One region of the Pseudomonas sp. GW821-FHT04D07 genome, then DNA from elsewhere that is predicted to be linked to it. Evidence: predicted binding sites of a transcription regulator. Region 1 holds the regulator's gene; the other holds the start of a gene.
The links. The regulator sigma-54, encoded in region 1, starts transcription at its own class of promoters, with help from an activator protein. The targets are predictions, from matches to a motif close to ANTGGCATNNANNTTGCTNT.
Positions count from the first base shown of each region.

Region 1 (7,241 bases):
TATGAGTCTCGTTAAAACCCTCCCTATTTTGCTTGGCCTGGGTGCGGCACTGGGAAGCGTGAGCGCCTGGGCACTGCCGACCGACAGCCAGCAGCCCATCCGCATCCAAGCCGACGACGCTCAACTGGACGACAAGCAAGGCATCGCCACCTACAAGGGCGATGTGGTCATTACCCAAGGCTCGATGATCGTCAAGGGCAACACCGTGACGCTGACCCGGACCAAGGACGGCGCCATCGACGTGGTGACCTCCGTGGGCAACCTGGCCTACTTCGAGCAACTGCAGAAAGTCGGCGATCCGAAGCCGGTGCAGGGCTATGGCGTGACCATCCAGTACCACGCTCAGCAGAACCGCATCATCCTGATCGACAAGGCCAAGGTGATCAACGACGGCAACACCACCGAAGGCGAGAAAATCGTCTACGACACGGTGAAGCAGATTGCCCAGGCCGGTCGCGCCAACGGTAGCGCGATCACCGCGCCGCGCCCACGCATCGACATGGTCATCCAGCCGAAGCAGAAAACCGAACAGCAGAAGGCGCAGTAATGGCAACCCTGAAAGCCCAGCATCTGGCCAAGGCCTACAAAAGTCGCCAGGTGGTGCGTGATGTCAGCCTGTCGATCGACAGCGGGCAGATCGTCGGCTTGCTCGGCCCCAACGGTGCCGGCAAGACCACCTGCTTCTACATGATCGTCGGTCTGGTCCAGGCCGACCAGGGTCGCGTGCTGATCGACGACCAGGACGTCAGCCACCAGCCCATGCACGGCCGCGCGCGCGCCGGGATCGGCTACCTGCCCCAGGAAGCGTCGATTTTCCGCAAGCTGTCGGTGGCGGACAACATCATGGCAATCCTCGAGACCCGCAAGGACATCGACAAGAACGCTCGCCGCAAGGAGCTGGAAAGCCTGCTGCAGGAATTCCACATCAGCCACATCCGCGATAACCTCGGTATGAGCCTGTCTGGTGGCGAACGGCGTCGCGTGGAAATTGCCCGCGCCCTGGCCACCGCGCCGAAATTCATCCTGCTCGACGAACCCTTCGCCGGGGTTGACCCGATTTCCGTAGGCGATATCAAACAGATCATCTATCACCTCAAGGCCAAGGGCATCGGTGTATTGATCACCGACCACAACGTCCGCGAGACCTTGGACATCTGCGAAACCGCCTATATCGTCAATGATGGACAGCTGATTGCCGAAGGCGATTCGGCCACCATCCTGGCCAACGAACTGGTCAAGGAAGTCTACCTGGGCCACGAATTCCGCCTGTAAACATCGAGGCAAAGGATCAAGCGCCAGAGCGCGCCCCGTTCAATAAAAACCACACAATTTTTATTGTTACAACGCTCTAGGCAAAGGCTCGGGTTTCAGGCATATAATTTGCTTATGTTTGGCGCCCCGGCGCCCTGTAGAGTGGATGGCGCATGCGCGCCGGCGAATAAGGTGTTAAGCCCCTGCCATGAAACCATCGCTAGTCCTGAGAATGGGCCAGCAGCTGACGATGACACCGCAGCTGCAACAGGCCATCCGCCTGCTCCAATTGTCGACCCTGGACCTTCAGCAGGAAATCCAGGAGGCCCTGGAGTCCAATCCGATGCTCGAACGCCAGGAAGAAGGCGACGACTTCGACAATACCGACCCGCTGGCCGACAACGCCGAGCACAAACCCAACACCGAGGTCGAAGAACCGTCCTACCAGCAGGAAACCGCGCCGACGGTGGACAATCTCGAGGAAGGCGACTGGAACGAGCGCATTCCCAACGAGCTGCCCGTCGACACCGCCTGGGAAGATGTCTACCAGACCAGCGCCAGCAGCCTGCCAAGCAACGATGACGACGAGTGGGACTTCACCACCCGCACCTCGGTCGGCGAGAGCCTGCAGAGCCACCTGCTCTGGCAACTGAACCTGGCACCGATGTCCGACACCGACCGGCTGATCGCCGTAACCCTGATCGACTGCATCAACAATCAGGGCTACCTGGACGAGACCCTCGAGGAAATCCTCGACGCCTTCGACCCGGAGCTGGATATCGAGCTGGACGAGATCGAAGCGGTGCTGCATCGCATCCAGCAATTCGAACCGGCCGGCATCGGCGCGCGCAACCTCGGTGAATGCCTGTTGCTGCAACTGCGCCAGCTGTCGGCCCGCACGCCTTGGCTGGCCGAAGCCCAGCGCCTGGTCAGCGACTACATCGATCTGCTCGGCAGCCGCGACTACAGCCAGTTGATGCGGCGCATGAAGCTCAAGGAAGACGAACTGCGCCAGGTCATCGAACTGGTCCAGGGCCTCAACCCGCGCCCGGGCTCGCAAATCGAGTCCAGCGAAGCCGAATACGTGGTGCCGGACGTGATCGTGCGCAAGGACAACGAGCGCTGGCTGGTGGAACTGAACCAGGAATCGGTACCCCGCCTGCGGGTCAACCCGCAGTACGCCGGTTTTGTCCGGCGTGCCGACACCAGCGCCGACAACACCTTCATGCGCAACCAGTTGCAGGAAGCTCGCTGGTTCATCAAGAGCCTGCAGAGCCGCAACGAAACCCTGATGAAGGTCGCCACCCAGATCGTCGAGCACCAGCGCGGCTTCCTGGAGTACGGTGACGAGGCGATGAAACCGTTGGTCCTGCATGACATCGCCGAAGCGGTGGGCATGCACGAATCGACGATTTCCCGGGTGACCACGCAAAAATTCATGCATACCCCCCGCGGTATCTATGAACTGAAATACTTTTTCTCCAGCCACGTCAGCACCTCCGAAGGCGGCGAATGCTCGTCCACGGCGATCCGCGCGATCATCAAGAAACTGGTTGCAGCGGAAAATCAGAAAAAGCCGTTGAGTGACAGCAAGATCGCTGGTTTACTGGAGGCACAAGGCATTCAGGTGGCCCGTCGTACCGTCGCCAAATACCGTGAGTCCCTGGGGATCGCCCCCTCCAGCGAGCGGAAGCGACTGATGTAGTGGACGGGGCCGCGTTACAGCGTCTGGGCTGCTTTCTGAAAGTCGCCGATCGGTGACTTTCAGGGCGTAGCACTGTGGCAGGCAATCGCCTGCCGCGTTATGCACTGGCAACGAAGGAGAAGCTGTATGCAAGTCAATATCAGTGGACACCAACTGGAAGTGACCGAACCCCTGCGTGCTTACATCGGCGAGAAACTCGACCGACTGGAGCGTCATTTCGACAAGATCACCAACGTACAGGTGACCATGGCCGTCGAAAAACTGAAGCAGAAAATCGAAGCCACCTTGCATATCCACGGCGGTGAAGTGGTCGCCAACGCCGAGCATGACGACATGTATGCGGCGATCGACCTGCTTACCGACAAGTTGGACCGACAACTGAAAAAGCATAAGGAAAAGAACCTGCACCTGCTCCAAGGTACAGGTCGCTGATACCCATCCATGATCCGACTTGAAAGCATCCTGACCCCCGGCCGTTCCTTGGTGAACGTGCCGGGCGGCAGTAAAAAGAAAGCCCTCGAGCAAATTGCCAACCTGATCAGCCAGGAAGTTCCTTATCTGGCGATGCAGGATGTCTTCGACAGCCTGATCGCGCGGGAAAAACTCGGCTCGACCGGTTTCGGCAATGGCATTGCCATCCCGCACTGCCGCCTGAAGGGTTGCGTGGCACCCATCAGCGCCCTGATGCATCTGGACGCCCCCATCGATTTCGATGCCATCGACGGCGCGCCGGTTGACCTGCTGTTCGTCCTGCTGGTCCCGGAAGCCGCCACCGATGCCCACCTGGAGCTGCTACGGCAGATTGCCAGCATGCTCGACCGCAAGGACGTGCGTGACAAGCTGCGCGGTGCAACCTCCAACCAGGCCCTGTATCAGGTGGTCCTGGACGAGCAGAGTGGTCACTGACCATGCGCTTGATCATCGTCAGTGGTCGTTCCGGCTCGGGTAAAAGTACCGCCCTCGATGTCCTCGAGGACAGCGGCTACTACTGCATTGACAACCTACCGGCCGGCCTGCTGCCGGAACTGGCCGAGCGCGCGCTGATCCATACCGAGCTGGCGCAACCGCTGGTGGCCGTTTCCATCGACGCGCGCAACCTGCCCAGCCACCTGTCGCGCTTCCCGGAACTGCTCGATGAAGTGCGCAGCCGGCACATCCAGTGCGATGTGCTGTACCTGGACGCCGACGAAGAAACCCTGCTCAAGCGTTTTTCCGAAACCCGTCGCCGCCACCCGCTGAGCAATGCCAATCGTTCCCTGGCCGAGGCCATTCGCGACGAAAGCAACCTGTTGGGGCCGATCTCGGACCTGGCCGACCTCAAGGTCAATACCACCCACCTGAACCTCTACCAACTGCGCGACACCATCAAGCTGCGCCTGCTGAACCAGCCGGAACCAGGCACCGCCTTCCTGGTCGAATCGTTCGGCTTCAAGCGCGGAATGCCGGTGGATGCCGACCTGGTGTTCGACGTACGTTGCCTGCCCAACCCCTACTGGAAACCGGAATTGCGCGAGCAGTCCGGGCTCGACCAACCGGTGGCCGAATACCTGGCCGCACAAGCCGACGTCGAGGAAATGTACCAAGATATTTCCAGTTATTTGCTCAAATGGTTGCCGCGTTTTGCCGCCAGCAACCGGGCTTATGTCACTATTGCCATCGGCTGCACGGGCGGGCATCACCGCTCCGTCTACCTCACCGAACGCTTGGGCAAGGCCCTGCAACAATCCCTGAAGAACGTCCAGGTCCGCCACCGCGACCTTAGCTGAAAGGACCACCACCGCGATGCCCGCTCTGGAAATTGAAATCATCAACAAACTGGGTCTGCATGCCCGCGCTTCGGCGAAGTTCGTCGGCGTGGCCGGCCAGTTCCCCTGCCAGATCCGCGCCGGGCGTACACCGGAAAGCATGGTCGACGGCAAGAGCATCATGGCCATGATGATGCTCGCGGCCGGCAAAGGCACCAAGATCCACCTGAAGACCGAAGGCGAGCAGGAAGACGATGCGATGGCCGCGCTGGTCAAGCTGATCAACAACTATTTCGACGAAGGCGAATAACGCCGGCCTGCCACGTACTCTGTAGGAGCGAGCTTGCTCGCGATGGTAGCCCTGACACCAAGGGGCACCAGGTTCCCCGCATTATCGTTGACGTCCATCGCGAGCAAGCTCGCGCCTACACCCTTCGCCAACAGGCGTTTCAGTCAGGCCATTGCGGGCGTGTAAAACGCCACAAAAAAGGCGCGCCATCCAACGGATGGCGCGCCTTTTTAATCAGTGCAATCAGCTACCGGCGACGGTCATCCGCTCGATCAATACCGAACCGGTACGGATATGGCTGCGCAGTTCCAGATCGCTGCCCACCGCGACGATCTGCTTGAACATATCGCGCATATTGCCGGCAATGGTCACTTCCTGAACCGGGAACTGGATTTCGCCATTCTCGACCCAGAAGCCCGCCGCACCGCGCGAATAATCCCCGGTGACCATGTTCAGGCCATGGCCCATCAACTCGGTCACCAGCAGGCCGCGGCCCATGCGCCGGATCAGCGCGTCCTGGTCCTCGACCCCATGGGTGACGAACAGGTTGTGCACGCCACCGGCGTTGGCCGTGCTCGGCAGGCCCAGCTTGCGGCCCGAGTAGGTACCCAGCACGTAGGAGACCAGGGTGCCATTTTCGACGAACGGCTTGGCATAGGTCGCCAGGCCGTCGCCGTCAAAGGCCGAGCTGCCCATGCCCTGCATCAGGTGCGGACGCTCGTCGAGGGTCAACCATTCCGGGAACAGGCGCTGGCCCATTGCCCCTTCGAGGAATGACGACTTGCGGTACAGGTTGCCGCCGGAGATTGCCGAAAGGAAATTGCCGAACAAACCACCGGCCAATTCCGCCGAGAACAGCACCGGCACTTCGCAGGTCGGCACCGGGCGCGCACCCAGGCGGCTGGCCGCCCGCTGCGCGGCCTTGCGGCCAATGCCCGCGGCATCCGCGAGCAATTCACCCTGGCGATTGACGTCATACCAGTAATCGCGCTGCATCTGGCCATCGCCTTCGGCGATCATCACGCAGCTGAGGCTGTGCCGGGTCGAGGCCGAGCCGCCGATAAAGCCGTGGCTGTTGCCATACACACGGCAACCCTGGGACGTACTCAGGGTGGTGCCGTCGGCATTCTTGATCCGGCTGTCGGCGTCGAACGCCGCCGCTTCACAGATCAAGGCGCGCTCGATGGCCTGCTCGGGTGTGATGTCCCAGGCATGGAACAGGTCGAAGTCCTTCAGCTCCTTGGCCATCAGGGCGGCATCAGCCAGGCCCGAGTGCTGGTCTTCCGAGGTGTGCTGGGCGATGGCCAGGGCCGCCGCCACGGTTTCGCGAATCGCCTCGGGACCGCTGGCCGAGGTGCTGGCCGACCCCTTGCGCTGCCCCACATACAAGGTGATGCCGAAGCCCTGGTCGCGGTTGAACTCGACGGTTTCAACTTCCCGCTGGCGCACCGAAGTCGACAACCCCTGTTCCAGGGACACTGCCACTTCACAGGCACTGGCGCCCTGGCGTTTGGCTTCGGCGAGAATCTGCTCGACCTGCTCCTGCAGGACCGGCAACGCCTGCGGGCCGACGCTTTGTGCTGAACTCATGGCTTTCTCCACTCAAATTCTGCTTTCGGTCAAGGTCTTCGAGCGACCGGGCCGGACAAGCGGCCCCCGACTGGTTATCATGGCGACGTTTCTTTGCGGACTGCCACCATGGTTGATTCTTACGACGACTCCCTCGATGGGGAGAAAAGCAAAACCCAGGTCAAACGCGAGCTGCATGCTCTGGTTGATCTCGGCGAGCGCCTGACAACACTCAAGCCCGACTTGGTGGCAAAACTGCCACTGACCGACGGCTTGCGCCGTGCCCTGGCCGAAGCGCCGAAGCACACCGCGAATATCGCGCGTAAACGGCATATCCAGTTCATCGGCAGGCTGATGCGCGACCAGGACACTGACGCCATCCTGATGTTGCTCGACCAACTCGATGCCTCCACCCGGCAATACAACGAACGCTTCCACAATCTCGAACGCTGGCGCGATCGCCTGATCGCCGGCTCCGACGATGTCCTGGAAAAGTTCGTCGTCGAATACCCGGACGCTGATCGCCAGCAACTGCGTTCCCTGATCCGCCAGGCTCAACACGAGCTTGCGCAGAACAAAGCGCCGGCCGCCAGCCGTAAAATCTTCAAATACATCCGTGAGCTGGACGATACTCAACGCGGTCTGCGTTGATCTTCGCCCCGGGTGAGTCGCCTTGGCGCTC
Region 1 is NZ_JBWKTH010000006.1:137,799-145,039, forward strand. It holds gene lptC (LPS export ABC transporter periplasmic protein LptC) at 1-15, shown strand, start outside; gene lptA (lipopolysaccharide transport periplasmic protein LptA) at 2-547, shown strand; gene lptB (LPS export ABC transporter ATP-binding protein) at 547-1,272, shown strand; gene AC07T0_RS10590 (RNA polymerase factor sigma-54) at 1,460-2,956, shown strand; gene hpf (ribosome hibernation-promoting factor, HPF/YfiA family) at 3,083-3,388, shown strand; gene ptsN (PTS IIA-like nitrogen regulatory protein PtsN) at 3,398-3,862, shown strand; gene rapZ (RNase adapter RapZ) at 3,865-4,722, shown strand; gene AC07T0_RS10610 (HPr family phosphocarrier protein) at 4,739-5,011, shown strand; gene pmbA (metalloprotease PmbA) at 5,234-6,580, opposite strand; gene yjgA (ribosome biogenesis factor YjgA) at 6,689-7,210, shown strand.

Region 2 (7,241 bases), on a different contig from region 1:
CGAAGCCGCTGATGCAGACGATGTCGCCGGCAGCTGCTTCTTCAACGTCGATACGGTGCAGACCGTGGTGACCCATCAGCTTGAGGATACGACCGTTACGCTTCTTGCCGTCAACGTCGATAGCCACAACTTGAGTGTTCGGCTTGACGCGACCGCGGGCGATACGGCCAACGCCGATAACACCCAGGAAGCTGTTGTAGTCCAGTGCCGAGATTTGCATCTGGAACGGGCCGTCACGGTCAACTTGTGGCGCTGGAACGTGGTCAACGATGGCCTGGTACAGCGGGGTCATGTCTTCCGCCATGGCGGTGTGTTCCAGACCGGCAATACCGTTCAGGGCCGAGGCGTAGACGACTTTGAAGTCCAGCTGTTCTTCGGTGGCGCCGAGGTTGTCGAACAGGTCGAAAATCTGGTCCAGAACCCAGTCCGGACGCGCGCCTGGACGGTCGACCTTGTTGATCACCACGATTGGACGCAGGCCGGCTTCGAAGGCCTTCTTGGTCACGAAACGGGTTTGCGGCATAGGGCCGTCTTGAGCGTCAACCAGCAGCAGAACGGAGTCAACCATCGACATTACACGTTCAACTTCGCCGCCGAAGTCGGCGTGGCCCGGGGTGTCCACGATGTTGATGTGGTAGCCGTTCCAGTTGATGGCGGTGTTTTTCGCCAGAATGGTAATACCGCGCTCTTTCTCCTGGTCGTTGGAGTCCATCACGCGCTCGTCGTTGAGCTCGTTGCGCTCCAGGGTGCCGGATTGACGCAAGAGTTTGTCTACCAGGGTGGTCTTACCATGGTCAACGTGAGCAATGATGGCGATGTTGCGTAGATTTTCGATCACTTGTGTATCTCGATCAGAGGATTCGGTGTGCTGACAAGTCTTGGCAGCGATTTACAGCAGAGTCCGGCAAGGCCGTTACAGCTTGACGGCGGCGTCGGGGGGCCGGTGACGCAAGCCACAGGCAAACAGCCCCGGGCACTTAGCTCGGTCGATAAACGCGCACATTGGCATGCCCCTCACTGAGCAAATGGTGGGCATGCAGGCGACTCATCACGCCTTTGTCGCAATACAACAGGTACTGGCGAGTAGGGTCCAGTTCCTTGAAACGAGCGTTCACTGCATAAAACGGCATCGCTTGTACCTCGATGCCAGCGATCTCCAGCGGGTCTTCGTCCTGGGCATCCGGGTGACGGATGTCGATCACGATATGACCAGCCAGCGCTTCGCTGACTTCTTCGATCTGCAAATCCTGGCCCAGTTCGTCGATGACCCGATCGATTGGCACCAGTTTGGCCCGCTCGAGCGCCCGCTCGAGAATCGCCATGTCGAACTGTTGTTCCTCGTACTCCACGCGGTTGCGCTTGGCGTGGGTCTTGGGGTTCACCGAAATGACCCCGCAATATTCCGGCATATGCTTGGCGAAATCCGCCGTGCCGATCTCACTCGCCAGGTTGATGATGTCCTGCTTGTGACTGGCGATCAGCGGGCGAATCACCAGCTTCTCGGTCACGCAGTCGATCACCGACAGGTTCGGCAGCGTCTGGCTGGAAACCTGGGAAATCGCTTCGCCGGTCACCAACGCACTGATATCCAGTCGATCAGCCATGACGGAAGCAGCGCGCAACATCATACGCTTCAATACTACGCCCATATGACTGTTATCGACTTTGCCGAGAATTTCTCCCAGCACTTCCTCGAACGGCACGCTGACAAACAGCACCCGCTGGGAGCTGCCGTACTTCTTCCAGAGGAAGTGGGCGACTTCCATCACTCCCAGCTCATGGGCGCGGCCACCGAGGTTGAAGAAGCAGAAGTGACTCATCAGGCCGCGGCGCATCATCAGATAGGCGGCCACGGTGGAGTCGAAACCGCCGGACATCAGCACCAGCGTCTGCTCGATGGAACCCAGCGGGTAGCCGCCCAGGCCATTGTGCTGACTGTGGATGACAAACAACCGTTGGTCGCGAATTTCCATTCGCACTTCGATTTCCGGCTCTTTGAGGGAGATTCCGGCGGCATTGCACTGTCGGCGCAACTGGCTGCCGACGTATTTCTCCACGTCCATGGAGGTGAAACCGTGCTTGCCGGCGCGCTTGCAGCGCACCGAAAAAATCTTCCCGGGCAGGGCCGCGCCGAAGTGCTGCTTGCACTTGGCGGTGATGTCGTCGAAGTCGCCCAACGGGTATTCGTCGACCTGCAGGAAATGCGCGATGCCCGGCATGCAACACAGGCGCTCGGTCAGCTCCAGCAAGGCCTTGGGCTCGCTCAGCGCGGTTTCCAGCTCGAGGTTGTCCCACACGCCGTTCACCACCACGGCCGGGTCCAGATCACGGAGCACGGTACGGATGTTCTTGGCCAACTGGCGGATGAAACGCATCCGGACAGGGCGGCTTTTAATGGTGATTTCGGGGAAGACTTTTACGATAAGTTTCATGAAAACAGCGCGCGAAGGGCCAGCCGAAAAAGGGGGGCGCGGATTATAGCGGAAATTGCTCAAGGTTTAACCAGTTATTGTGCGGACGGTTTTGCACGCACCAAAACAGGTCGTCATCAATTATTTTAGACTCATAATGGTGCAACAAACGCCCAGAAATTCTCCTATGCTCGCTGCAACGCTTGAGATTGGGGCAAAAAACCCATCGCGGGGCACTGGCATGCAATTTGCTCTCTTGTGAGGCAGGTTGCCTTGGCCGATATTCGCGCCGGCATCACCACTCTTTCCAGGGCTAACTCCACTACCCAGCCCGAAGCCACCCGGAGGACACCATGTCGAAGTCGGTTCAACTCATCAAAGATCATGACGTTAAATGGATTGATCTGCGCTTCACTGATACCAAAGGCACTCAGCACCACGTGACCATGCCGGCCCGTGATGCACTGGATGACGAATTCTTCGAAATCGGCAAAATGTTCGACGGCTCCTCCATCTCCGGCTGGAAAGGCATCGAAGCCTCCGACATGATCCTGATGCCGGATGACAACACCGCCGTACTCGACCCGTTCACCGAAGAGCCGACCCTGATCCTGGTCTGCGACGTGATCGAGCCTTCGACCATGCAGGGCTACGACCGCGACCCACGCGCGATCGCCCGTCGCGCCGAGGAATACCTGAAGTCGACCGGTATCGGCGACACTGCGTTCTTCGGTCCTGAGCCTGAGTTCTTCATCTTCGATTCGGTCAAGTTCAAGTCCGACATCTCCGGTTCCATGTTCAAGATCTTCTCCGAACAAGGTTCGTGGATGTCCGACCAGGACGTGGAAGGCGGCAACAAAGGCCACCGTCCAGGTATCAAAGGCGGCTACTTCCCGGTTCCACCGTTCGACCACGACCACGAAATCCGTACCTCCATGTGCAACGCACTGGAAGAGATGGGCCAGACCGTCGAAGTTCACCACCACGAAGTGGCGACTGCCGGCCAGAACGAAATCGGTGTGAAGTTCAACACCCTGGTCAACAAGGCTGACGAAGTCCAGACCCTGAAGTACTGCGTACACAACGTGGCGGATGCCTACGGCCGTACCGCGACCTTCATGCCAAAACCGCTGTACGGCGATAACGGCTCGGGTATGCACGTTCACATGTCCATCTCCAAAGATGGCAAGAACACCTTCGCTGGCGAAGGTTATGCCGGCCTGTCCGACACCGCCCTGTACTTCATCGGCGGCATCATCAAGCACGGCAAGGCCCTGAACGGCTTCACCAACCCGTCGACCAACTCCTACAAGCGTCTGGTCCCAGGTTTCGAAGCTCCAGTGATGCTGGCCTACTCGGCACGCAACCGTTCCGCCTCGATCCGCATTCCTTACGTCAACAGCCCTAAAGCTCGTCGTATCGAAGCACGCTTCCCGGATCCGGCTGCCAACCCTTACCTGGCCTTCGCCGCACTGATGATGGCCGGCCTGGACGGTATCCAGAACAAGATCCACCCTGGCGATGCAGCTGACAAAAACCTGTATGACCTGCCGCCTGAAGAGGCCAAGGAAATCCCACAGGTTTGCGGTAGCCTGAAAGAAGCCCTGGAAGAGCTGGACAAAGGTCGCGCGTTCCTGACCAAAGGCGGCGTATTCAGCGACGACTTCATCGATACCTACATCGAGCTGAAAAGCGAAGAAGAAATCAAGGTCCGCACCTTCGTACACCCACTGGAATACGAGCTGTACTACAGCTGCTGATCCAGTCACGCTCGCGCAAGCGACGTAACAAAAGGCCACCTTCGGGTGGCCTTTTTCATGGGCAAAAATCGAGATTTCTTGAAACGTTTCAAGGCTGGCAGGACGGTGCGGCACGGCGTTAACTTGGACCCCCGACCTCGTGACGGGAACCACAGGCATCGCGTGTAACGCGCGGTACAAGGACGTTAACCTGGAAACCAGCACATGATATCGATCTCGACACCCAAGCCACCAACCCCGCCCCTGCCCTCCGCCCAGGTGCTGCTGCGCAGCACGAGCTCCTGGGACGGCACACCTTACGAACGCTATCCCAAGGGGCCACCGGAACTGACCCTGCTGCAGGTCAATATCCCGGCCGACACTGAACTGGGCTGGCACATCCATCCGATTCCCAGCGCCGCCTACATCCTGTCGGGCGAAGTGTGGGTCGAGACCCGGGAAGGCGGCCATAACACGCTATTGAAACAGGGCGACACAATAGCGGCGCTGGTCAACATCCAGCATCGCGCCAAGACCGGTGCGGTTCCGGTGGACCTGCTGGTGTTCTATGCCGGCACCGAGGGCGTGCCGCTCTCGGAATCGGACCTCTGAGCCCTGTAGGAACTGGCTTGCCGGCGATGGCGTCCGCGAGGGTGATGCAAGGCTTGCCGGCCCCATCGCCGGCAAGCCAGCTCACAGGTTTTGTGGTGCTTTCAAGATCCCCGCCGCGAATGGCATCCCGGGACACGTCGACATTTTTTCATGAAAAGAAGCTGGCGCCAGGCCGCGCTTGTGACGTTTACTCAAGGCCCTGTGCCCACCTTCCGGACGAAGCTCGCTCCATGCACCTGAAAAAACGCCTTGCCAGCCCGCTGCTGCTTATCCTTCTCAGCACCGGCGCCTGCGCCGCAACCCCGAACACCACGCCAGCACCCGCGTCCCTGGCGCCCCTGCTCCAGGCCGTGAGCGAACGCCTGGAGATCGCCGATCAGGTCGCCCTGACCAAATGGGACAGCGGCAAACCGATCCAGGACAGCCAGCGCGAGCAGCAAGTCATCGCCAACGCCGCGCAACAGGCCGCCACCTACCAGCTCAACCCTGAAGACGTCAGCCAATTCCTCGCCGCCCAGATCGAAGCCAACAAGCTGGTGCAATACGCCCTGCTAGCCAAGTGGCACGCCGCGGGCAAGGCCCCGACCATCGCCCGGCCCGACCTGGTGAAGCAGATCCGCCCGGCCCTCGACCAACTGCAAGTCCGCCTGCTGCAACACTACGCCGCCTTTGCCGCCTCCCGACAGGACCCGCAGTGCCCGACCTGGCTGGCCCAGGAGCGCCAGATCCTGAGCACCGACGAGATCCATGACCTGGCGTTGATCCGCGCCGTGGGCGAGTTGTGCCTCAGCGGGCGCTGAAGCCGTTGAAGGTTGTGCTCTATGCTGACACCCTGAAGCATCTGGGCGAGCTGTCACCGCCAGGACCATTATCGGGAGCGCCCATGGGTCGAAGCCTTCTCTTGCTGCTAGTGGCTGTCGCCTTGCCAGCCGCCGCACAGATCTACAAGTACACCGATGCCAACGGCAACACGGCCTATAGCAACCAGCCGCCCGACGGTGCCGCCGCACAGACCGTGGAACTGCCGCCGCTCAACAGCGTGGGCCTGCAGCAGTCGAACACGCCGGCGATACCCACACCGGCGACCTCGGCGGCGAAACCGGCCAATACTGGCGCGGCCTACAGCACCCTGGAATTGACGGACATCCCGACCCAGGAAGCTCTGCGCGCCAATAACGGCACCTTTACCGTCGGCGTGAAGATGGAGCCGCGCCTGCAACGCCAGCATCTGCTGCGCCTGGTGCTCGACGGCGCGCCCTACGGCCAGCCGAGCAATGTGCCGCGCCTGCAACTGGTGAATATCGACCGCGGTGACCACACCCTCGGCGTCCAGGTTCTGGCGGGCGAACAGGTCGTGCAGCAAAGCGCCATCGTGCCTTTTACCGTCCAGCGGGTGCACAAGCCTTGAGCCACTCATGATTCGAGCTTTCATCCGCCTGCTGCCGCTGCTCATGACGCTTTGCGCCGGCTCGGCGCTGGCCGAGATCTATACCTACACCGACAGCCAGGGCAATCGGGTCTTCACCGACCAGCACCGTGCCGGCGCCAAAGCGGTGCCCCTGCCGCCGGTCAATCGCCTGTCGCTGACACCGACGGCCCCGCGACCTTCGCCAGCCACGCCGGAAAAGCCCAAGGCCCGGCCGATCTCCCATTACCAGATGCTACGTATCCTGGTGCCGGACCCCGATGCCACCATCCGTAGCACCGAAGGCAACCTGATTGTCAGCGTCACCAGCGAACCCGGGCTGATGCCCGGGCATACCTATCGCCTGCTGCTGGACGGCAAACCCACCGCGGCGCCCGGCCCCAGTCCGGTGTTTGCCCTGAACAACATCGACCGCGGCAGCCACCAGCTCGCGGTGGAGATCCTCGACGACCAGGGACGGATCGCCGAACGTACCGCCAACCAACCCTTCCAGATGGTCCGCATCTCGTTGGCGCAGAAACGCCAGGCCAACCCCTGCCAGCTCGCCGACTACGGCCAGCGGCCGGAATGCCCGCTGGCGGACAAGCCCGCAGAAGAAAGCAGCAGCATTTTTCCCTTCCTTTGAGCTGCGCCAACCAGGGCACCACATTGGTGCACTAAACTGCACACTCGCCCGAACCAAAACCCATTTTGGTTCGAAAGTACCCGCCGAACCTGGCAGAACGCCACTCAATCGCGCCTGAAACGCCCATTTCAGGCAATTCGCGCTTCTTTTCGGAGCCTTGGTTTGGTTTTTGCATTTTCCTTGTATCGGCGCCTTGTTCGCGCGCGCAAATCGGGACCGGCCCCGTTTGCCATGCTCCAAAAGAGGTCCCCATGACCATCAGCGACGCCTTGCACAGACTGTTACTCGACAACCTGACCACCGCTACCATCCTGCTCAACGCCGAATTGCGTCTGGAGTACATGAACCCGGCGGCGGAAATGCTCCTGGCCATCAGCGGCCAGCGCAGCCATGGCCAGTTCATCAGCGAACTGTTCACCGAGTCGGTC
Region 2 is NZ_JBWKTH010000048.1:18,118-25,358, forward strand. It holds gene typA (translational GTPase TypA) at 1-838, opposite strand, end outside; gene thiI (tRNA uracil 4-sulfurtransferase ThiI) at 978-2,432, opposite strand; gene glnA (type I glutamate--ammonia ligase) at 2,765-4,171, shown strand; gene AC07T0_RS30985 (cupin domain-containing protein) at 4,376-4,762, shown strand; gene AC07T0_RS30990 (chorismate mutase) at 4,993-5,562, shown strand; gene AC07T0_RS30995 (DUF4124 domain-containing protein) at 5,646-6,170, shown strand; gene AC07T0_RS31000 (DUF4124 domain-containing protein) at 6,178-6,813, shown strand; gene glnL (nitrogen regulation protein NR(II)) at 7,065-7,241, shown strand, end outside.
Region 2: a site for sigma-54 is predicted at 2,647-2,666, ahead of glnA (type I glutamate--ammonia ligase). Genes of this name have one in related genera too.